2 regions of the Fictibacillus sp. S7 genome follow, and region 1 is predicted to be linked to the other one. Evidence: a T-box and tRNA genes for the amino acid it is inferred to sense, from the RefSeq annotation. Region 1 holds a T-box; the other holds one or more tRNA genes.
What was found. A T-box is a leader RNA that pairs with one kind of tRNA and senses whether it is charged. The one in region 1 lies ahead of metG (methionine--tRNA ligase), so its partner is inferred to be a tRNA-Met.
Positions count from the first base shown of each region.

Region 2: it encodes a tRNA-Met, which carries the amino acid that the T-box ahead of metG (methionine--tRNA ligase) is inferred to sense. The anticodon was not compared.

Region 1 covers NZ_QJKL01000001.1:2,002,382-2,014,614, reverse strand. Annotated here, with positions in the region: gene DMO16_RS10305 (putative quinol monooxygenase) at 38-328, opposite strand; gene DMO16_RS10300 (organic hydroperoxide resistance protein) at 448-873, opposite strand; gene DMO16_RS10295 (MarR family winged helix-turn-helix transcriptional regulator) at 1,048-1,482, shown strand; gene DMO16_RS10290 (AraC family transcriptional regulator) at 1,513-2,409, opposite strand; partial or broken gene DMO16_RS10285 (alpha-glucosidase/alpha-galactosidase) at 2,544-3,872, shown strand; gene metG (methionine--tRNA ligase) at 4,133-5,767, opposite strand; T-box leader at 5,872-6,145, opposite strand; gene DMO16_RS10275 (M36 family metallopeptidase) at 6,370-7,887, shown strand; gene DMO16_RS25165 (hypothetical protein) at 7,928-8,053, opposite strand; gene DMO16_RS10270 (tetratricopeptide repeat protein) at 8,050-9,144, opposite strand; gene DMO16_RS10265 (hypothetical protein) at 9,353-10,066, shown strand; gene DMO16_RS10260 (NAD(P)H-hydrate dehydratase) at 10,148-11,581, shown strand; gene DMO16_RS10255 (APC family permease) at 11,715-12,233, shown strand, end outside.
Region 2 covers NZ_QJKL01000001.1:359,124-371,356, forward strand. Annotated here, with positions in the region: gene DMO16_RS01770 (metal ABC transporter permease) at 1-239, shown strand, start outside; gene DMO16_RS01775 (Fur family transcriptional regulator) at 255-668, shown strand; gene DMO16_RS01780 (DUF1540 domain-containing protein) at 729-941, shown strand; gene DMO16_RS01785 (hypothetical protein) at 1,070-1,447, shown strand; gene ispG (flavodoxin-dependent (E)-4-hydroxy-3-methylbut-2-enyl-diphosphate synthase) at 1,503-2,603, opposite strand; gene DMO16_RS01795 (hypothetical protein) at 2,714-3,037, opposite strand; gene DMO16_RS01800 (DUF1002 domain-containing protein) at 3,234-4,109, shown strand; gene DMO16_RS01805 (DUF1189 domain-containing protein) at 4,148-4,915, opposite strand; gene DMO16_RS01810 (Na/Pi cotransporter family protein) at 5,083-6,699, shown strand; gene DMO16_RS01815 (DUF456 domain-containing protein) at 6,729-7,211, shown strand; tRNA gene DMO16_RS01820 (tRNA-Asn) at 7,359-7,433, shown strand; tRNA gene DMO16_RS01825 (tRNA-Met) at 7,439-7,515, shown strand; tRNA gene DMO16_RS01830 (tRNA-His) at 7,532-7,607, shown strand; tRNA gene DMO16_RS01835 (tRNA-Ile) at 7,646-7,722, shown strand; tRNA gene DMO16_RS01840 (tRNA-Ser) at 7,736-7,828, shown strand; tRNA gene DMO16_RS01845 (tRNA-Met) at 8,000-8,076, shown strand; tRNA gene DMO16_RS01850 (tRNA-Phe) at 8,081-8,156, shown strand; gene DMO16_RS01855 (superoxide dismutase) at 8,679-9,290, shown strand; gene DMO16_RS01860 (MFS transporter) at 9,435-10,712, shown strand; gene DMO16_RS01865 (peptidoglycan D,D-transpeptidase FtsI family protein) at 10,824-12,233, shown strand, end outside.

The sequences.
Region 1 (12,233 bases):
CAAGTATCGTCTTTTGTAGTCAGTCAAAAGGCTGCTTTCAATCGATCTGATTCCACTTATGAACCTGACGATCATGTATAAGAGGTTCGATGTTGGTCCGATAGGCTTTGTAATGAGCGGTATCCATATGGCGGTCGATGGACTCCTGGTCGCTCCAAAGTTCGTACAGCATAAACGTTTGTGGGTCAGCCTGTTCTTGATGCAGGTTATAGTGAAGACATCCTTCTTCATTTCTGGAATACTTCATGACTTCGAGCAAAACATCCTGTGTTTGTTGTTCTTTTCCAGATTTGGCTTTCAATGTAGCTAAAACAGCAATGGCACTCATTATATTTATTCCTCCCGTTTTTGGTTGTTTAAGCTACTATACCGGACACGAATTAAAAAGTCATTTGATTTGCCCATGAAAAAGCCAGTCTCTAAAAGGTTAGAGACTGGCCTTAATTATTATTCTGCTGAAACGTGGAGAGTAACCGCAATATTTCCGCGAGTCGCTTTAGAGTATGGGCAAACCTGGTGAGCCTGTTCGATCAGTTTCTCTGCTTCCTCCTGGCTTGTTCCGTTCACTTTGGCATGTAAAGCTACGGCAAGGCCAAAGCCCCCATCTGTATCTTTTCCGATACTGACTTCTGCTGTCACGCTGGATTCAATCCGCTTTCTTGCCTGACGGGCTACAAGCTGAAGGGCACTGTCGAAGCATGCGGCATAACCGGCTGCGAATAATTGTTCTGGATTGGTTGCACCTGCTTCTTCTTTTCCGCCAAGAGATTTTGGCATGGACAATGAAAAGTCGATGGTGCTGTCACTGGATTTAACTTTACCCTGTCGTCCACCGTTTGCTGTTGCTTTTGCTGTATATAATGCATCTAACATAAAAGATCTCTCCTTTTTATCATTTGTGTTGTGCACAATTTAATTGCTTGGTGCTAATCTATCACACGTTTTACTGATTGTCAAAAATTAAATTTTTCGAAATTTAATTTGACGCATTTTTTTTTGTCATTTATAGTGTAGTAAGGAATTGGAAAGGGAAAAGAGGAGTTAGAAATGGAACAGGACCCATTAAAATTGGAAAATCAAATCTGCTTTATGGTTTATGCTGCAGCAAGGGAGATAACCAAACAGTATCGTCCGCTTCTGGAGAAACTCGATGTAACCTATCCGCAGTATCTGGTTTTGCTGGTGCTTTGGGAACAGAGGGAAGTGTCGGTCAAAGAACTGGGAAAGAAATTGTTCCTTGATTCGGGTACGCTGACACCGATGCTGAAGCGTATGGAGTCTCATGAGCTGATTCTTCGGCAGCGTTCAAAACAGGATGAGCGGAGTGTAATGGTCTCTCTAACCGAAAAGGGGGAAGCCCTGCAGGAGGAGGCGGCATGCATACCAGGTGCCTTGCTCGAAAATATGAATCTTGATGACCAAGAGCTTTTCCAATTAAAGAAATCACTCGGAAAAATACTCAATAGCATACAGGAAGACTAAAAACCTCATTCCATCTTGAATGAGGTTTTTTTAATCCAAAAATACATTTGTAAATTTGCGGTGTCTGGTGCGTTCACGAAAACTGCTCGGCGATTCACCAGTATACCGTCTGAATACCTTGCTAAAGTAATTCGAGGTATCAAATCCGCTTTGGCGCGAGATTTCCTTTACCGGGATGGTGGAATTCGACAGCCAGGCCATCGCCTGTTCGATTCTTTTCTTTGTAACGTACTGCATGGGTGTCGTCTGGAGGTGGGATTGAAACAGTTGGATAAAGTAAAACTTAGACAAGCCGGCCACAGCAGCCAATTCCTCCAGATGAAGCGGCGAGCTCATATTTTGATGGATATGTGTAATGGCCCGCTGCAGGCTTTCCGGCATGGGGACGGTATCCTCGGTATACCCCTGGCCAAAACGGTGCAATGCCATGATAAACTCATAGGCGCGGCTTGAGGCCATATAGGCATCCTTGATTTCTTTGTTGGCAGCTTCCTGGTTGATTTGATGAAGAAGCTGGATCACGCGGGAAGAGTAGGGGATCTTCTGGACGGGTCCCCTTTTTTCCGTGAATGCCTCCCAGCACATTTTGGTGCTTTCGCCCACTAGAGTGATGAACATGAATTCCCATTCACTGCTCTCATCAGGCAGCAAATATTCGTGGTCACTTGGAACATCCACAAGGAACGCGTCTCCCGGTAACAGCGAATAGGTTGTTTCATTCACCCTGATCCTTCCCTCCCCCTTTGTTGTGTATTGAAAGATAAATGTGTTATCACCATCATTCCGTGTATTCCCATTCCACCGATAGACGGAAGAGGTTTGGAGCTCCCATCCTGCATACCACCGGTCGGCAGGCATGGAAATATCCTTTTTGCGGTATTGAAATACGCTATTGCCGTATGGCTTCTCTAACACCTGGTTCAGCAATTTATTACCCTCCAAAAACAGTATTTTACCATTGATAATAGAATGTAAGCGATTTAATATTGGGTATAACAAATATTCTTACAAATATCTTTGGAAAAACGATAACAATAAATTGCATGTTGGAGGAGAGCGTAATGAAAAAGATTACCTTTATCGGAGCGGGAAGCACCATTTTTGCTAAAAATGTATTGGGAGACTGCATGCTGTCACCTGCGCTGCAAAGTTTTGAATTTGCGCTGTTTGATATTGACCCTAAACGTCTCAGCGAATCAGAGGCGATGCTGAACCAGCTTAAAAAGAACCTGAAATCTGACGTTATAATTAAGTCGTATACGGAGAGAATTCCCGCTTTATCAGGTGCTTCCTATGTCATTAACGCAATTCAGGTGGGTGGCTAAAAACCAAGCACAGTGATTGATTTTGAAATCCCGAAAAAATATGGCCTGGAGCAAACGATCGCAGACACCATTGGGATCGGCGGGATATTCCGTGCCTTGAGGACAATCCCGGTTATGCTTGATCTTGCAAAAGACATGGAAAATGTATGCCCTGACGCCTGGCTTCTGAACTATACCAATCCGATGGCTTCCCTTACAGGTGTTGTTTTACGCTATACATCCATAAAGGCTGTAGGGCTATGCCACAGTGTGCAGGTATGTACAAGAGACTTACTGGAATCGCTGGATCTTCCGGCAGATGGCATAGAAGAGCGCATTGCGGGGATTAACCACATGGCTTGGCTTTTGGAGATCAAGCGCAACGGAGAAGACCTCTATCCGGAAATCAAGCGCCGTGCAAAAGAAAAGCAAAAAGAAAAGCACAATGACATGGTGCGCTTTGAGCTCATGGATAAATTCGGCTACTATGTAACGGAGTCTTCAGAACATAATGCGGAGTACCACCCTTACTTTATTAAAAGAAATTACCCTGAACTGATAGAAAAATTCAATATCCCGCTGGATGAATATCCAAGACGATGTGAGCAGCAGATCGCAGACTGGGAAAAAATGCGCGACAGCATCGTGGATAATGAACAGCTGACCCATGTGCGTTCACATGAATATGGATCAAGGATCATCGAAGCAATAGAAACGAATCAGCCGTTTGTGTTTGGCGGAAATGTGCTGAATGAAGGAAACTTAATCTCCAATCTTCCGTCAAAAGCGGTCGTAGAAGTTCCATGTGTCGCCGACCGGAACGGAATCAAACCATGCTATATGGGTGAGCTTCCTGAACAGCTGGCCGCCCTTAACCGTACGAACATCAACACGCAGCTGCTGACGATCGAAGCAGCAGTCACAGGAAGCCGAGATAATCTGTACCAGGCAGCATTTTTGGATCCTCATACCGCTGCAGAGCTTTCACTGGATGACATCGTTGCGCTATGTGACGATCTCATTCAAGCTCACGGTGACTGGATTCCGGATTTTCCTAAGGAAGAGGCAGAAGCCATTAATTCATAATCCGTAAAAAATTTAAAATGGGATTAAAAGCTCATAGCAGTGCAGAGTAAAACGGGTGAAAATCTTCCACTCGTTTTTCACCTGATCGATTTTTTAACAATCGGTGCCCTCTTTTATGTGACGTCTTTTCTTTACTTCATTGGTGGGGTTATCCTTTGGACGAATCAGATCTTGAAGATGGATTAAACACATGAATCAAAAAGCTGTATAAACAACGAAAGGAACGAACCGATATAAACGGTTTCGTTCCTTTTTGTGTGTTAAAACTCATTTCCCAATCGTTTGAACTCCTCATCAATTTGCTTAAGGTCAATTCGTTCAAACAGCGGGGATACTTCGGAAACCACAATATCTTTCGGAGTAACCATCTCCCAGGATGTACCGTCGAGCTTGAGCGTCTCACGTACTTTTTGACTGGAAAAAGGCAAAAAGGGTTCCAGGAGCTGAGCGAGATTGGCAATGATAACGACACAGGTGGCGAGTGTACCGTTGACCCTGCTTTGATCTTTATCTTTGATTTGCTTCCAGGGCTGCTGCTCATCAAAGTATTTATTGGCAGAACGGATGTAGGAAAAAATCTCGTCCAGTCCTTCTCTAATGCGGGACTCTTCGATGAGGGAGCCAATTCTATCATAGAGAGGAGGCAGCCCGTCTCTTGCAATGTTGGCGATTTCTCCATCGGGAACCTGTCCATTGAACGACTTTTCGATAAACTTCAAGGTTCGGTTAACGAAATTTCCGTAGGCTCCAAGCAGCTCGCTGTTGTGGCTGTAAATAAACTCACGCCATGAAAAATCTGTGTCACGATTCTCTGGTGCATTGATTGTCAGAAAGTAACGAATGGAATCGGGATGATAGCGTTCTAATAGATCAGGAACCCAAACCGCCCAGTTCTTGCTTGTGGACAGCTTCTTCTTTTCCAATGTCAAATATTCATTGGAAACAATATGGCGGGGAAGGGCAGGATTCCCGATTCCATGGAGGATCGCCGGCCAGATAATGGTGTGAAAGGGAATGTTGTCTTTGCCGTGGACATAATAGGTTACGGTATCCTCCTGCCAGAACGGAGAATCATCTTTCCCTGTTAATTGCGCCCATAGCTTACTGGCAGAGTAATATCCCGATACAGCTTCAATCCATACATAGACTTTCTTCTTTTCATAGCCTTCAATCGGAACAGAAACACCTACGGAAAGGTCACGCGAGACGGCCCGGTCGATCAGCCCTTCCCGCAAATAACGTTTGGTCAGCTGAATGGCATTAGTCCGCCAGGTGTGCTTCTTTTCCGCTTCTTCCACATCGTTTTCCAGTACCTGCTGAAAGGAGCGAAGAGCAAAGTATAAATGCTCGGTCCGCTTGAAGACGGGTGGCTTGCCGCAAAGCTTGCACGTTCTGTCAAGGAGGTCTGAAGGATCAAGAATCGTCGAGCAATTGTCACATTGGTCTCCCCGTGCATGGCTTCCGCAAACCGGACAGGTGCCTTCAACATAACGGTCAGGAAGAAATTGTTCGTAGGTTTCGCAATACGCCTGTTCGATTTCTTTTGGATAAATGTACCCTCTCTTATAGAGAGAAAGAAAGATTTCCTGAACGATTTTGTGATGATGAGGATGATCTGTGCGGGTATAACAGTCATACGAGAAACCAAGCGCGTTAAAGTTATTTTCAAACTCCGTGTGATAGCGGTCCGCCACTTCCTCAGGCGTTATGCCTTCCTGTCTCGCCCTGATCGTGATAGGTGTTCCGTTGCAGTCGCTGCCTGAGACATACAGCACCTTTTCACTCTTTAACCGGTAATAGCGCGCCAATATATCTCCGGGCAGCAAGCTTGCAATGTGCCCGGTGTGAAGAGATCCATTCGCATAGGGCCACGCTCCTCCAATAAAAATAGCCATCAGTATTCCTCCTCATTGTTGAGCCCGGTCTCTACTACCCTTTCCCGAAACTCCTTTTATTCATACTAAACAACAGAAAAACCCCGCCCATATCTAAAAAAACAGATAAGGACGGGGCCGGTCTGCCCGTGGTACCACCTTTATTCATGAGAGGCTTGCGCCTGTCATCTCAGCAAGTACGGAGTGAGTAAAAAGAACACTCTTATACTGTGGTTTTGATAACAAGTGCCACCACTCGCTGCTCCCTACTCACAAGGTTCTGAATTCAGGACAGAGCTCTGAGACCATGTTCGAATCTTCATTAGTGCTTCTTTTCAGCTGCCGAAGCTCTCTGTGTAAAAATGGTGAGATTCTACTCTTTCTCATCATCGCCTTTTCAATAAAGGAATTGTTTCCTTATTATAGCAGGTTATTCTCTTTCAGTGAAAGCCTTTGTATATTCGGGTAAAAGAAGTACTTTTATATTTTTGAAAAGTACTTTCCCCTGATTGCTCAATATCCAAAACTTGTAAAAATAGCTCATTGTGTCTATTGCCTGGTTCTATTTTCACAGCGTACAATTAAGCTGTCTGAAAATTTAAAAAGAATAGGGGAAAAAAGAGATGATGAGAAAGAAAATGATCTGGTCCGCTGCAGCAGCCCTCGTAATTACATTGGGAGTGCCTGTCTGCCAGCAAGGAAGTCCCATGGCTCAAAGTTCAATGGTTAAAGCACAAGAAATCAATGCGAAAGCAAGAGCAGATGCCTATTTAAAAGAACAAGCGGGCGCATTAAAGCTTCCTCAGGATCTTTCCGGTCTTTCTTATGTCAATACTGTGCAGACAGAGGCGGGGAGCTACGTGAGATACCAGCAAACGGTCAATGGGTACCAAGTATTCGGCAGACAGCTCGCAGTAACAGTGGATCCTTCAGGAGAAATTTCTCTTGTGGTCTCGGACTATATTCCCTACACATCAGTAGAGCGGGTGGAGGACAAGCTTTCCAAAGGGCAGGCAGAGTCCAAAGCTCATAAGTTGATAGGAGACAAAGGAGAGGGAGATTGGGGAACGACAAAGAATACGTTTGGGTATGTGATCCAAAATAGAAAGGCCATACCAGCATACAAGGTTATTGTGCATGCAAAAAAACCTTTTGGCGCATGGGAAACCATCGTTCACGCAGGAACAGGGAAATTGTTGAAAAAGAAAGACTTAAACCAAAAAGCGATAGGATCGGGACAAGTATTTTATCCGAACCCCGTAGAGTCAAGCGGAAGTGCCTCCAATCTTGCAGATAATAACGATGCCGATTCCCCGGAATTAACCGCACAGCTTAAACCGGTGGCGCTGCAGGGACTTGATGGATCAGGTACACTTACAGGTGATTTTGTTAATGTTTATTCCAAAGCAAAAACAAATAACAAAAGCAATGTTTTCCGTTATACCCGTTCCGATGACCGGTTTGAAGATGTAATGGCCTACTATCATATCGACCGCCTGCAGCGTTACATTCAGTTGCTCGGCTTTACAAACATCAATAACCGCTCCATAACAGCCAATGTGAATACATATAAAGGAGATAACTCTTTTTACAGCCCGACCAAAAAGGATCTGACCTTTGGATCAGGCGGTGTGGATGATGCGGAGGACGCAGGGGTTATTGCCCATGAATATGGTCATTCCATACAGGATAACCAGGTTCCGGGGTTTGGAGATTCCATTGAAGGAGGCTCCATGGGTGAAGGCTTTGGGGATTATCTCGGTGCTGTTTATGAAGACGCACTTTCCGGAAAATCCTTTGGCAGAGCTTGTGTAGCCGAGTGGGATGCGACCTCGTATTCCGCAGGCGATCCCCCTTGCCTGCGCAGGCTCGATGAAAACAAAGTGTACCCGAACGATGCGATAGGTGAAGTTCATGCCGACGGGGAAATCTGGTCTCAGCCTCTTTATGAATTGGCAAATGCAATGGGACGGGATGCTGCCACTAAAATCATTTTGCAGTCTCATTGGTCGCTGACTCCAAATGCATCCTTCAATGACGGTGCACGTGCCATTAAACAGGCAGACAAGCTCCTTAACCGCGGGAAAAATGGAACGTTGATTGATCGGATCTTCAATGCCCGGGGATTATCTACAAAATAATGAATGCATCAAAAAAAAGAGCCGCCGGCTCTTTTTTTGATTAAAGATGTGTTGGAGTGTCGCGGATGACGCCGTGCTCGGCCTCTAAGCTTCCGTTACTTGCAACTGCGCCGATAAGCGCGGTCAAAACCAAAAATGTTCCCAAAAGAATTTTTGCTTTTTTCATCGTAAATACCCCATTTCTTCGATTTTGGTTTTAGCGCGGAACGCCTGGTAAAAATAAGTACTGGCTTTTTCAAATTGTTTTTCATGATGAAGAAGGGTAGCAAGAGATTCTGTATAGTCCTGCACAAAACCCCAAAGCTGTTTTTCTTCAAAGTATTTCAAATGCTCAATAACAATCTGTTCAATTTCCCTGAAAGGAAGATCAGAGTACTGGGCATTTAAAATTTGCAGGTGATGGAGATACTCTTCATTTTGAACGCTACTGCACACATCCATGCCTTGATGAAGATAATAAAATCCATTTTCCTTATCATTCATCTTGAAGTATTCACGTGCAAGCAGAAAGGAAAGCTTGTGAGGGATAAACTTTTTACTGTATAGTTCGCCCAGATGCCGGATGGCGATATCGGATAAATTTTGTTCAGAATAAAGAAATCCCAGGTTATAGCGAATAAAGTTGAGCAATTCTTCGCTTTTAAATTTTTCTGCGATATCCAGTGAATCTAAAAAATGCTCTTCTGCCTGTTCATATTGTTTGAGGCTGAGGCTGCACAAGCCCAGGATGTTTTCACAATCAGCGCATCTTAAATCATTCTTTGAAACTTCTTCGAACGTCTCCCTGGCCATTTTTGCATAACTGATGGCAAGCAAAAATTTGCGGGTATGGTAGAAGGCGGCAGCCGCTTTATAATAGAATTCGGCTACTTCAATTTTATCCTCCACACAGCCTAAAAAACGCTCGGCGATCTGATAACTGGAAACAGCATCCACGTGCCGGTTCATGCTGGATGCAAACATGCCGTTAAAAAAGTGATAATAAAATGCCATTTCAGGGGAAAGTTGTCCTTCAAGCAGTTCCAGTTGCTTCAAAAGGACTTCGGTGTCGTCATACCTTTTATGGATGAGTGTATACCGCGTCTCCAGCAGAGAGTGCCATAGCAGTTCCTGATGATCCAATTCGGCAGGATCAAGCAGTTCCTGTATCTCAATATTTAATTCCTCGACAACTGCCAGATTCCGATCCCTCATACTTACATTCCATCGACTGAGCAATTCAATGACTTCAGACGCCTTTTCTGTTTGTAATATCATGATAACTCCCCTTAAGAAGGTTATATAAAAATAGTAGCATATAATGGAAAAAGTAAAATTGGGAAAGTGAACCGGAAAATATTATAATAAGTGAGGGGTTTTTGATCTCATTTTCCCAAGTTTTTATAAAATTTCGATTTATTTGTTTGGCACATGGTGTTTATGATTGTTGCTGCCGTGGTATGTAGCTATGAGGAAGGTGTAAGTAATGTATAAGTTTTTAGTGGCCATACCGCTTCTTCTGTTGGGGATATGGCTTGGATACGAAGGTCAGGATAAGGCGGAAACCTCCGAAAAAAAGGAAACGGCAAAGGATTCTCAGTCCATCCACACGCTGTCCAGTGTAATTGTTTCTACCGATCAATTACATAATACGGACCAAAGGATTTTGTTTGAGCAAGTCATTTCAACGGATCAGCTTTTTCAGAAGCAGCCGGTAAAAAGACCTGAAGTTAACCGGAAACTGACTGAAAACGTAAAGGTTGCAAAGGCTGAACCTAAATCAGCAGAATCAAAGCCAGAAAAAAAGGAGCAAAAAAATACTGGTAAAGAGAAACTAAAAGGTAAAAAACAGCTTGCTGGGAAGGTAAAAAAGGATAACGGTAAACACAAAGGTAAGCAAAAAGGTAAGCAAAAAAAACAAATCAAAAATATAAAAGAAAAAGAATCTCCACTGCCTGATAAGCACCCGTCAAAAGTAAAGCCGGAAAAAGCGGAAAAGAAACCGAAGAAACCGGAACCCCTGCAAAAGGCAAATCCAAAGGATAAACCGGCTGTCGAGAAGCAGCCGGATCCGGCAGGAGATGAAGAAGCAAATGATCCTGGTGATGAAAACGGGTCGCTGCCAGCAAGCGAAAATAATGGAAATGATCAGCAGGATGACTCAAATCCAACAGCCATGGAAAAACAGGATACTGAATAAACAAAAAAGCCTTTATTAAAGAAAAGGCTTTTTTAATTCCAAAAAAATCAGCTGTTTATTGAATGATTGGAGGCACTCTATATGTATATATTTACCGGAACTGAAATTAAACAAATCGATCAAGTTGCCCAAAAAAGCGGGCTTGATGTTTTCGCATTAATGGAAACCGCCGGGAGAGCCTTGTTTGAGGAAATGAAGAAGCACATCGGCAAAACAGACAGGATCCTGATCATGTCAGGGAAAGGAAACAATGGCGGTGACGGAATTGTGCTGGCCAGGTATTTGCAGCAGAATGGCTATTTATGTGAATTGGTTTTTCCTGCAGGAAAAACCAAAAGTGAAACCGCACTGAAGCATTTTGCCCACTATACCTCTTGCGGACTTAAAGTATCGGAGATTGAGGGGACATACGATGTTATTGTTGATGCCATTCTAGGGGCAGGAGCGACTCCTCCTTTACAAGGTGAAATACAAAAGGTGATCCGCTGGGCCAACGAACAGCATGCGCTTAAAATTGCAGTTGATCTTCCAACGGGTGTATCGGCAGATGAAGGAGGAGCCGACGAAGCGTTTCAGGCTCATTATACGTACTGCCTCCATGGCTATAAGCCTTCCGCTTTTTTGGAAGGCAGCACGGATTTTTATGGAGAGAAAAAGGTCCTTTCCATTGGCTTGCCTCAAGAATCGAAATGGCGGGTATGGACGGAAGAACAAATGAAACAGACCTTTCAAAAAAGAGAGCAGGGTGCTCATAAAGGAACGTTCGGGACTGGCCTGCTGCTTGCGGGTTCAGATGAAATGCCGGGAAGTGCTCTTCTTGCAGGCATTGGCGCATTGAGGAGCGGGATAGGAAAACTGATGATAGGGACAAGCCGGTTTGTGGCAGGTATTCTGGCAGGCCGTATTCCGGAAGCCATGTACGCGCACGACGGGCTTAAAAAAGTAGTGGACGGTCAGGTGCCAAAAGGAATGAAAGCATGTGCCATTGGGCCTGGGCTTCCAGATCAAAAAGCCATCGAAGGGGCATTACAGGTTTTGTTTCAAACCGATCTTCCCCTGATTATTGATGCAGGAGCACTTGGAGAACGCCAATATCCGAGCAGGAAAGCTGATATTATCTTGACTCCTCATCCCGGAGAATTCAGTAAAATGACAGGAGTTCCGGTACCTGAAATTCAAAAAAACCGTCTGCATTTTGCCCTAAAGTATGCACAGGATCAAGGAGTTATTACCGTATTAAAAGGAAGAAATACCGTCATTGCCTTTCCGGATGGAGATCTATTTGTCAATGAAACTGGAAATGCGGGTCTTGCCAAGGGAGGCACCGGCGATACATTAACGGGTATGCTGCTTGCTTTTGTCTCTTCGGAAAAAGACATCAAATCGGCCGTGGCAAATGCTGTTTATTTTCATGGCTGCTGTGCTGACCTCTGGGACAAAACAAAAGCACAGCGCGGATTATTGGCCAGTGATGTAAGTGAACTGCTTCCCGAAGTCATGAAGAATTTTGAATAACCAGAGCAAGAGAAAAAGAGGTTTTAAACAGGGGGTAAATGGATAACTATTGATTATGTATGTTTTGTCAGATTAAGTCGAAAAATATCGGAGGAGGAGAAGAAGGGTAACGGAAATTACTAAGGAGGAAATTATGTCTGACCAAGGACCATTCAAAAAATCGATATCATTGTTAGATCTTATACTCATTGGACTAGGAGCTATTTTCGGATCAGCCTGGCTGTTTGCTGTAAGTAATGTGGCATCAAAAGCTGGACCGATCGGCAGTTTCTCATGGATTATCGGCGGCGTTATCGTTCTCCTCATCGGGTTTGTTTATGCCGAACTCGGCGCGGCTCTCCCGCGAACTGGAGGTATCTTAAGATATCCTGTTTATTCTCATGGACCGCTGGTAGGCTATTTGATTTCTTTTATCACCATTGTAGCCTACACAAGTTTAATATCAATTGAGGTTACAGCAGTACGACAATATGTTGCCTATTGGTTCCCGGGCCTGACAAAGTCAGGATCGGATTCCCCCACAATCGCAGGGTGGCTGCTGCAGTTTGCTCTGCTATGCTTATTCTTTCTTTTAAATTATTGGAGCGTTAAAGCTTTTACCAAATCCAATATTATTATTTCGATCTTTAAATATTTTGTTCCGCTTACCATT
Region 2 (12,233 bases), 1.6 Mb from region 1:
TGGTTTCCGCACTGATGACGCTTCCGGTTGCGGCAAGTCTGCGCATTGCCAATGGATTTAAGCAGACCTTTGTTCTTTCTGTTATTTTTGGTGAGACAGCCGTGATCCTTGGCTTGATATCTTCGTACTACTTGAACCTGGCTCCCGGCGGAACCATTGTTATGATCTCTGTGTTGATATTACTGCTTTCTCTTGCCTGGAAAAAATGGAGAGCCAGAAAACCGATATTGAGTGAATAGTGGAGGTGGAAAAATTTGGACGTTTTAACCGCGATGGATTTATTAAAAAAGAAGGGCTTTAAATACACCGACAAACGCAGGGATTTGCTGCAATTATTTTCGGATGAAAAACGATATCTAAGTGCAAAAGAGGTTCAGGATGCCTTAAAGGAAAATTATCCAGGACTTAGCTTTGATACCATTTACAGGAATCTCTCCACTTTTTCCGAGCTCGATATTCTTGAGGAGACTGAGCTCGAAGGAGAAAAGAAGTTCCGCTTTACGTGTCCGACCAAGGAGCATCATCATCATCTCATCTGTCTGAAATGCGGAAAAACAAAAGAGGTCAATGCGTGTCCCATGGAAAATGTAGCAACGGATTTGTCCGACTTTCAGGTAACGGGCCATAAGTTCGAAATTTACGGTGTCTGCCAAGTGTGTGTGAATTGAAATGGCCGGTATGATGATTCTCCAAATGGCGCATCCTAGCTGTAAAAGGAGGAGAGTCATTTGCCAACCGTAAAATGTAATGTAGCAAATTGTACCTATTGGGGAGAAGGCAATAATTGTGTTGCCGATGCCATCCTTGTAGAAATCGATAAGCATGCCAATAAAGACTACAAAATGGAAGCAAGCGGAGAGCTGATCGGAGATGCCAGGCATAAAGACAGCGCGGATAAATCTGCTGAAACATGCTGCCATACGTTTAAACAAAAGCAGTAATAAAAAGAGGAGCGCACGCGCGCTCCTTTTTATTTTGGACCTTTTAAATTTCATAATTATTAACAACTATATTTCAACGGGATCAAGACATACTAAAAACGCTCCAATTCAGAAAGAGAGGGATTAGTATGGCAGAAAATAATGAATCGGAACCGGTTAACCGTGATCCGGATTACAGAGAGGAAATGGCTGCAGATGTTGTGCCCATCACAAGTGGTACAGCACTGCCGGAATACGAGCGTCCGCGAGACGACTCAGAGATTCATGAAAGGCGAAAAGGACAGGAAGCCAGGGAGGATGCAGGCCAAACCGGAAGGGTCATTGGCATGTTTTCGGTTATTCTCTCTGTCCTGTCATTGTTTATTCTTCCCGTGCTTTTTGGCGCCGCCGGTATTATCGGAGGATTTGTTGCTGTAAAGCGCGGAGCTGCCACTTCCGGTTACTGGGCGATCGGAATTGGAATTGCTTCTATCGTAATCAGTTTGCTGTTTGCACCTTTCTTTTAGAAACAATCTGTGGAGCACATAAAAAACCCCTGCCAGCATGGCAGGGGTTTTCCATTTATACAAGTTCAGCTTGCTGTTTGGCATGATATTCTTCAGCCAGCTTGTCTATTTCTTTTTTAAGCTCATCAAGCAATTGATCTTCAGGGATCTTGCGTACGATTTCGCCATGGCGGAAAAGCAGCCCTTCGCCTCTGGCACCGGCAATTCCGATGTCAGCTTCACGGGCCTCGCCAGGTCCGTTTACGGCACATCCGAGCACCGCTACTTTAATTGGAGCACGCACTTTGGAAATGTATTCTTCCACTTCATTGGCAATAGAAATCAGATCAATTTCAATCCTTCCGCATGTCGGGCAGGAGATCAGTGTAGCAGCATCAGAAAGCAATCCAAAGGATTTGAGAAGTTCTCTTGCTACTTTTACTTCTTCTACCGGGTCGGCACTAAGCGAAACACGAAGTGTATTTCCGATGCCTTTGTTTAAAATAACGGCCAGTCCGGCAGCACTTTTTACAGTTCCGGCAAATAGTGTTCCGGATTCGGTAATACCGAGATGAAGCGGGTAGTCAAAGGCCTGTGCAGCTTTTTCGTACGCTTCAATGGCAAGATTGATATCGGATGCTTTCATGGAAACAATGATGTCGTGAAAGTCCAGATCCTCAAGGATTTTAATATGGTCAAGGGCGCTTTCGACCATTCCCTCCGCTGTTGGATATCCGTATTTTTCAAGATATTTTTTTTCAAGAGAACCAGCGTTTACACCTATTCGAATTGGAATGCCTTTGGCTTTTGCTGCTTTAACGACAGCCTCCACTTTTTCCCGGCGTCCAATGTTTCCCGGATTGATTCTGATTTTATCTGCTCCGCCTTCAATGGCTTTTAGAGCCAGTTTGTAGTCGAAATGGATATCAACCACAAGAGGGATGGAGATTTGTTTCTTTATATCAGCAATAGCCTCTGCTGCACGCATGTCAGGACAGGCGACACGCACAATTTGGCAGCCTGCCTCTTCCAGGCGTTTGATTTCAGCAACAGTTGCTTCCACATCATGAGTCTTCGTTGTTGTCATACTTTGAACAATAACCTGATTGTTTCCGCCAATGGTTAAAGGGCCGACTTTCACAGGTCTTGTTTTTGAACGATGCGTAATTTCACTCATAGGTGAACCGCTCCTTTAATCTCTATTTATTCATAACAACAGATTTTTTCCATCTGTACAATAGTCTATTTTAGCAAGGTTGTCTTTAGTTTGGCAAGGAAACGAGTCCTTTAATTCTTTTTATATACCGGAAAATTATAGCTTTTGCCCACCTGGATACTTTCCGGACGTATTCCGTGATTCAAACGCTGAAAGTCCTTTGCCAGGTCGGGGATCGGTTTGGAAAGGGAGGATGGATTCAGTCTTTCAATCACTGACAGTACTGTATCTCCGGAAGAAATTTTGACCTTTTGATAAGGTGTGCTATTTTGGATACTAATTGCGGCAACAGGAGCAGCCTTTTGATTGTACGGCTGAAGGGTACCAACCTTTAGATCATAGGCAATCGTATAAACGACAACAAGGGTGAGGCAAATGTATATAAACTTTTTCATAAGCTTGTCCTCCTTTATTTAGGACATGTATATGTACGAGCGATCAATTTATTCCTTTTTTATCGCTGTTGAAGCTTCAAGGATAAGTTTGCGGGGAGAAAGATGTGTGGTGTAAAATGGGAGATGTATCTTAAAAAGAGAGAGAAAGATACATGGGTACAGATGGGAAAAACAAATTATGAGGTGGAGTATAAACATGAATCGGAATGTAAAATGGTTAATTCCAATGCTGCTTGCACTTGTTTTTATGGTTCCTTTAAAAGCATTTGCTGACGCAGCTCCCGGTGATGTCATCGTTACATTGGGGGAAGATTTGACTCCGGATCAAAAAACAAAAATTTTGAATGAAATGGGCGTATCCTCAGATGTGGATACTGTTACCGTAACGAACGAGGAGGAACATCAATATCTCGGTAAATATGTTTCAAAGGCCCAGTTGGGCACCCGGGCGATTTCATCTTCAAAAGTTACCCTGGCAGAAAAGGGGAAAGGGCTTCATGTTGAAGCTAAAAACATCAATTGGGTAACAGACAGCATGATTGTGAATGCTCTTGTTACCGCGGGTGTTAAAGACGCCGACATTTATGTGACCGCCCCATTTGAGGTATCGGGTACAGCCGCCCTTACAGGAATTTTAAAAGCATATGAACAAAAAGCAGATGTAAACATTCCCGAAGAAAAAAAGCAGGTAGCCAATGAGGAAGTGGTTAAAACCGCTCAGCTTGGTGACCGTATTGGAACAAAAGAAGCGACTCAGCTGATTACCGAAATCAAGCAAGAGCTTGCGGATCATCCGGTAAAGAGCGAGGATGAACTCCGTGATTTGATCAAACGCGTAGCTGAACGACTGGGAATCACACTGACAGATGATGAATTAAACAGCTTGGTTTCCCTTTTTAATAAAATGAAGGATTTGAACATTAACTGGGATAGCGTTCAAGACCAGCTGCATAACGTCAGAGATAATCTTGATGGTTTTCTCAATAAAGAAGAAACACAATCGTTTCTTCAAAAATTCATTGATTTCATTATTTCCATCATAGATGGCATAAAAGGTCTTTTCCAAAAGTAAAAGGCCATACGAAAAGGAGCCGAAACCGGCTCCTCTTTTTATGCTTGTGGATCAGGTGTTTCTTTAATGGAAAGATGTAGGAAGAGGGAAGCCACTGCCCAATAAATGATAAAAGAGAAGGGCACCTCGGTATGTAAAAGCTTCATGACCGCAAAGAAAACCGTAGGCAGGGTAACGGAATAGGCGGACATGACCCACAATCTTCTGTAATTAAGGCTTCGGCGGCTGATGTTCTGCAAAACAAGGCCGATGACGGCGAGGACAGTTACGCCAATAAACTTCATGGCTACAGTAAAGAGGTAAATGAACAAAAAAATCAATGGAAGCAAAATAGGAAGCAAATCCGAAAGTTTATTGATCCAGGAACTCACATCCTGTTTGGTCAGTGTCATATCGCCAAGCGTCTGATACGGAAAGGCTTGGGTTTCACCACCCGATGTAATGATCGCCTTGTTCTTTAACATGGCAATGACATCATTGTACTTATTAAGGTCGCTTTCCTTTACGGCTCCCGTGGTATCAAAGATAAAGGTTTGATTGTCATCGGTTTGAATGACGGGCTTTTTGAGCTGTGAAGAAAGCTTTCCATCCTTTAACGTGAAATCAGGTATATCGGACTTCATGGATTGCTCAAATTCCTCGGTGCCTGATTTAAAGGCCATGGAAAATGTAATTCCAAAGGGAATGGAAGTGAGAAAAATAAGAAAAAATATGTATCCGATTGCTTTTCCAACCCCTTGAAAGCGTAGACGCGCCACAGTCTGCGGGGAATACAGACTCTTAATAAAATGATTGACAATTCTCATGTAACTCCTCATTTCCTAAATGGTCTCTATTAATTTTAGCGAATAATGAGAAAACAAACAATGTGCAGCCATTGGTTTGTTAAGGTTTTCGGAAGCATCTTTACAGAACATTTATAAAACTAGATAATATCAGAAGGATGATTAGTAAAAAGGGGTTGTCAAATACATTGAGTGTTCAGGATATGCTGTTTCAGTTTTTGGGCGGACTCGGCCTTTTTCTTTTTGGAATCAAATATTTGGGCGAAGGGCTTCAGAATTCTGCCGGAGACCGGCTACGAAACATTCTTGACAGTTTAACAACAAATCCATATACAGGGGTTCTCACTGGTCTGTTTTTTACGATATTAATTCAGTCCAGCTCCGCCACCACTGTAATGACTGTCGGACTTGTTAATGCACGCATGCTTACATTGAGACAGGCAGTGGGAATCATTATGGGAGCTAATATAGGCACAACTTTTACCACTTTTATTATTGGCTTTGATGCTGCAGCCTACGGTTTGCCTTTGCTCGCAGTGGGTGGATTCTTTGTTTTCTTTATTCGCAGCTATAAATATATTTCCATTGGACGAATTCTTTTTGGACTTGGCGCACTGTTCTTTGGAATACAGTTGAAGGCATCGGGAATTGAGCCGCTGCAAGTCCTAGATTTTAAAAATTTAAATGACCATCTTAATGACCAGCCCTTTTTGGGGATAGCCATTGGGACACTAGCTACTATGTTTATGCAATCCTCCAGTGCAACTGTAGGAATTCTTCAACAAATGTTTTCCATGGATTGGATTCATCTGAACGGTGCCCTTGCTGTATTGTTTGGTGAAAACATTGGAACAACCATCACCGCAGTAATTGCAGCCATCGGAGCTTCTCAGAATGCCAAGCGTGCGGCGCTCGTTCATGTGCTTTTTAATGTAATCGGCACCGTCATTTTTTTCATTTTCTTTATCCCCTACAAAAGCATTATTGAATGGTTCGCACGCACGATGAATTTACAGCCGGCGATGGAAATCGCATTTGCACACGGCTTTTTTAATGTCGCAAGCGTCATAATTTTGTTTCCGTTCATTTCATTGTTGGTTTATGCTGTTACCCGTTTGATCAGGGATGATGAATGGACCGTTGATACCCAAACGGTGAAGCTGGATGAAAAAGTGATTAACAGTTCAGCTGAATTTGCCTTGCATCAGGCGAGACAGGAATTGCTGAAAATGGCGGCCTATTCCCGGGATGGCCTTAGACTGGCGTTGCTTTTTTTTCAAACACGAAAAAACCGTTATGCTGACACTGCCATGCAGTATGAAGAGGAAATTAACCGGTTTGACCGACAAATCACAAAATTTCTCGTAAAATTATCGATTCATTCTCTTTCAAAAAACGAATCAACTGAGCATACGATGCTGCTCAACCTCTGCAAGGATATCGAACGAGTGGGGGACCATATGAAAAATATGATTGATCTGGTCTGTTTTATGGCTAGAAACAATATTAAGCTTTCAGAGGTCACTTCCAGGGATTTTGAGAATATGATGATTCTTACCCAGTCGTGTCTGGAAAAGGCCATTAAGGCGCTTGAGACCAATAATAAGTTCATGGCTGAAGAGGTACTGTCCATTGAAGATGATATTGATGAAATGGAAAGAACGTTGAGAAAGAAGCATATTCAGGATATCAACAATAATTTGAGCACCGGCCAGGAAAGTGTTGTCTATGTTGATTTCATCAGCAATCTCGAACGGATCGGTGATCATTCCGTCAATATTGCTGAAGCTGTTCTTGAGCGATAAAAAATGCGAGGATAGTTGGAGGTGAAACGTTGGATTATTTATATTGGACGCTGATCATCTTGTCTTTTCTGTTGGCCTTTGCAGGCTTAATCTATCCGATTTTGCCAGGCGCACTGTTTCTTGTACTGGGGTTTGTTTTGTATGGCTTGTTTTATTCCTTTCACTCATACACGATCTTTTTTATCGTTGTGCAGTCCGTTCTGCTGGCGAGTTTGTTTGTTGTGGATTATGTCAGCAATTTATATGGAGTCAAAAGGCGGGGAGGTTCGAAAGCGGCAATATGGGGGAGTACCATCGGCCTGCTTGTCGGTCCGTTTGTCATTCCGGTGGCCGGTATTATTGCCGGTCCATTTATCGGGGCGTTTCTGGCTGAACTCGTTATTGGACGCAAATCTCCCATGGATGCCTTCAGAGTCGGTGTAGGCTCGGTCCTTGGCTTTTTGGGAGGGACGGTAGTTAAGATCGTCATTCAATTGATTATGATTGGATACTTTTTGTATGTGGTTTTATAAAAAAGTGCTTGCTAAGCGGATGGGAACATGCTATATTTATATCTGTCTTCTCGACAACGGCCAACCAAGGCTGTTGAAAAAAGAGTTGACTTACATAATGGAAAAATGATATAGTAATTCTTGTCCCTTAGAGGACAACATAATTGTTCCACAGTAGCTCAGTGGTAGAGCTATCGGCTGTTAACCGATCGGTCGTAGGTTCGAGTCCTACCTGTGGAGCCAACTATGGCGGTGTAGCTCAGCTGGCTAGAGCGTACGGTTCATACCCGTGAGGTCGGGGGTTCGATCCCCTCCGCCGCTACCATATTTTTTAGGCGATGGCGATCGTGGCGAAGTGGTTAACGCACCGGATTGTGGTTCCGGCATTCGTGGGTTCGATTCCCATCGGTCGCCCCATTATACTTACATATATGATATACTAAATAAAACCACATGGACCCTTAGCTCAGTTGGTCAGAGCGGTCGGCTCATAACCGATTGGTCGTAGGTTCGAGTCCTACAGGGTCCACCACATACAATCATACGGAGGTATACCCAAGTCTGGCTGAAGGGATCGGTCTTGAAAACCGACAGGGGCTTAGCGGCTCGCGGGGGTTCGAATCCCTCTACCTCCTCCATTTACTTTGTAAAGAGGAATAACATTCGTAACATATCATCGCGGGGTGGAGCAAGCCTACGACGGTGAATCAGCACCAATGATGGCTTGTCTCGACGGATACACTTCAAGAAACAGCGTGTAGAGGAAGAGACAACAAACTCGGACTCATCGTCCAAAACCTTAATATCATCGCGGGGTGGAGCAGTCTGGTAGCTCGTTGGGCTCATAACCCAAAGGTCGCAGGTTCAAATCCTGTCCCCGCAACCAAAGTGGCTCGATAGCTCAGTCGGTAGAGCAGAGGACTGAAAATCCTCGTGTCGGCGGTTCGATTCCGTCTCGAGCCACCATTTCTATACATACGTAACCTTTGCCGTTTTGGCAAAGGTTTTTTGTTTACAACATTTCAAAATAAATGCGTCGAATATGCTGATTAGTGTCGACATATACGGTTTGAGAGTAAAAGGGGCTATTTTGAGAATAAATCGGTTCATTTTGAGAATAAACACAGGAGTTTTGAGAATAATTAAATATCATCCGCTAATGTATGGACATTTAAGACAAAATTTCATTCCAAAAGGGAGAGGTCTGTTACTCTCCAGTCGAAGATTAACAAAAAAAATTGCAAAACTGTGCATTTTGCAGGGAATTTACCGCTTTTTAATCCATTTCAATGAAAACAAGGCATAGCGCTCTATTCCCTCGTAAAAAATAAGCTTCTTCCAATAAGGGTTTATCGTTGAAAGATAAGGGTAAATCTGATAATGTATGTGTTGTGCTACTTATTAAACATTCTTGTTGACTAAGTTTTCAATTTGGGGTTTCCCAAAATGAAATAAAAAATGAACTACATATCAAGGAGGAGATGTATCATGGCAAAGTTTGAACTGCCTGCTTTACCTTACGCCGCAAACGCACTTGAACCACACATTGATGAGGATACGATGAATATCCACCATGACCGTCATCACAAGACATATGTTGACAACTTGAACGCAGCTCTTGAAGGCCAATCCGAGTTTGAAAGCAAAAACTTGGTTGACATTCTGAAAAACCTTGATTCTCTGCCAGAAAACATTCGCACGGCTGTACGCAATAACGGCGGCGGGCATGCGAACCACAGTTTGTTCTGGGAAATCCTTAAACCAGGCGGATCCAATGAGCCAACTGGTGAAGTGGCTGATGCCATCAACAACAAATTTGGAAGCCTTGAAGCTTTCAAAGAGCAGTTCGCGAACGCTGCAAAAGGCCGTTTCGGATCTGGCTGGGCATGGCTTGTTGTAAATAACGGTGAGTTGGAAGTAACAAGCACTCCCAACCAGGACAACCCTGTAATGGAAGGCAAAACACCAATTCTTGGACTTGATGTTTGGGAGCACGCTTATTACCTTAAGTATCAAAACAAGCGTCCTGACTATATCAACGCATTCTGGAATGTTGTAAACTGGGATGAAGTTGAAAAACGCTACAACGAAGCAAAATAAGCAAGTATTTCAGGTGAAAGCCGGTTTCCTCAGGGGAGCCGGCTTTTGTTTTTATTGGAATTACAATAAAAACCAATTTTCCGATTGGCGAATAGCCCCTTATAAGTGGTGAAAACTACATGTGAATTGCAAAGGGGCGAGATTATGAAATTTAAATTGTTCGGAGATACAGACAGAACGAAGGAATTGCTTTTATTGCTTGTGATTGGCGGACTGTTCGCGCTGAGCACCGCTTTGTCCAATACATTCGTTAACATTTATTTGTGGAAACAGTCGGGAGAATTGAGAGACATTGCTCTATATAATTTATCCATTGTGTGCATTCAGCCTGTTGCTTTTTTTATTGCGGGGAGATTAACCAAAAAAATTGACAGGGTTATTGTACTTCGAATTGGTGTTACCATCCTGTCGCTGTTTTATTTGTTTGTGCTTTTTCTGGGAGAACAGGCAAGCGAGCGTCTTCTCTTGCTGGGAGGTCTTCTTGGTGCGGGCTCAGGGTTCTACTGGCTGGCTTTTAACGTGTTGACGTTTGAAGTGACTGAGCCGGACACGCGTGATTCCTTTAACGGTTATCTTGGTGTATTCAATTCGTTATCAGGTATGGTTGGACCTATAACCTCGGGATTCTTAATTTCCCAGCTGGATAAGTTTACTGGCTATCGCATTATTTTTACCGTCTCGTTGTTTTTGTTTTTTACAGCTGTAGTCATCAGCTTTTTCTTGAAGCGGCAAAAAGCCGAAGGGAAGTTTCATATATGGCAAATCCTTAAATCCCGGGCATACAATCGAAACTGGGCGCGAATCTTGTATGCCCATTTTTTTCAAGGGATTCGAGAAGGCACATTTATCTTTTTGATCGTCATCTGGGTTTATATTATTTCAGACAGTGAATTTGCGCTTGGCACGTTCGGTCTTGTTCAATCGGCAGTATCTTTTATCGGCTATTTTGTTGTATCCCGGTACATGAACAAGGAACGAAGGAAAAAATCCATCTTTGTTGGAGGGTTGATCCTGTTTCTTTCGCCGTTCTTGTTTTTAATGAATGTCACCTTTCCTCTTTTAATGTTTTATGGTGTTGTGATCTCGATCGCCTATCCTCTTCTTCTCGTGCCATATGTTTCTCTGACTTATGATGTGATCGGGAGATGTGACAATGCAGGGCCGATGAGAGTGGAGTATATTGTTGTGAGAGAACTTTTTTTAAATGCGGGACGAATCCTTTCGATTGTTATTCTGCTGATCACGATTCAGTTCTTTAATGGGGACTACAGCATTCCTCTATTGCTTCCAATCCTTGGAGCCGGGCATTTTGTCATTTACTTTTGTGTGCGGTCCATTCGATTTTCGACCCTTCCAAAATCAGACATTGTATCCAACTACTCACAGAACAATACAGATCGAGAAGACGGCAGCAGAGTGTGACATTTTTCTTTCCGAAACAGTGATTTACTGTTACTATTATTGTAGTAAATCAATTTGTGGAAAATGGAAATGAGCAGAAACTCTTTCCATACATAGGTAAGGGTGGAATGAATGACCAAAGAAACGAAGAAAAAGAATCATGTCCCTATACGTCTGAACGCCTTATTTCTTGCGGTGTTCTTTCTTTTCTCAATTTTAATTTTCCGTCTGGGGTATGTACAGATTGTCCAGGGGGAAGAGTATCAGCGCTCCGCGGATAAAAAGGAAAATGTAACCGCACGGCTGGATGCTCCGAGAGGGAAGATGATGGATACTGAAAACCGTGTAGCGGTGGATAATAAACCGGTATATTCCATTACGTATACACGTACACAAAAAACAAGTGCGGAAGACCGTGAAGCGATTGCCGAAAAGTTGGCTGGCTATATCAAAAAGGACACAAAAAATGTAACAGAGCGGGATAAAAAGGATTATTTTATCTTTCTGCATCAAAAGGAAGTAGAAAGCCGCATTTCGCCCGCTGAAAAGAAGCAATTGAATGATGATCAGTATTACAAGCTTATGCTTGACCGGATCACCAAAAAGGATCTTGATTCCTTTACTCCTCATCAAATTGAGGTACTGGCGATCAAGAGGGAAATGGACAGCGGATATGCCCTGACACCACAGCGTATTAAAATCGGTGCATCACAAAAGGAGATCGCCACAATCAGTGAGCATCTTTCCGATCTGCCCGGCATTGATATTAAGCCCGATGCCAAACGGGATTATCCATATGGTGATACGTTCAAAGCGTTGTTTGGACAGGTCAAACAAATCCCTTCCAGTAAAATGGATTTTTATTTATCACGAGGAAACGAACGAAATGATTTAGTCGGAACCAGTTTTCTTGAAGAGCAATACGAATCGTTGCTCAGAGGAAAAAAATCAAGTGTTAGATATGTAACCGATAAAGCAGGGAACCCGGTTGGCGAACCGGTAGAAGTAGAAGGTTCAAGGGGCAAGGACCTTACGCTAACCGTTAATATGGAGCTTCAGCAAAAAGTGGAAGACGTGATTGAAAAGGCCATGAAAAAAGCAAAATCCGGCGGATCTGCCTATGCCAACCGGGATCTTACGGAAGCTTATGTCGTTATGATGAATCCCGAAAATGGAGAGATTCTTTCCATGGCGGGAAAAAAATACGATACAAAAACCGGCCAATATAAAAACGCGCCATTCGGTACGGTGTATAACTCGTTTGAGATGGGTTCTGCCGTAAAAGGTGCGACAGTGCTCACTGGACTGCAGAAGGGAGCGATTACACCAGCCACGCATTTCTACGATGCTCCGCTCGTATTCGGTGACGGAAGGAAAATGAAATCTGCCCACTCAGGTCTTGGCAGCATCGGACCAGTGGAGGCACTCGAGGCTTCTTCCAACGTTTATATGTGGCATGTCGCAATGAAGCTTGCTGGCTATGATTATTCACATAAACGGTTTATTGACCATCACGTGGACGAGGCGTTCAGAGTACTGCGG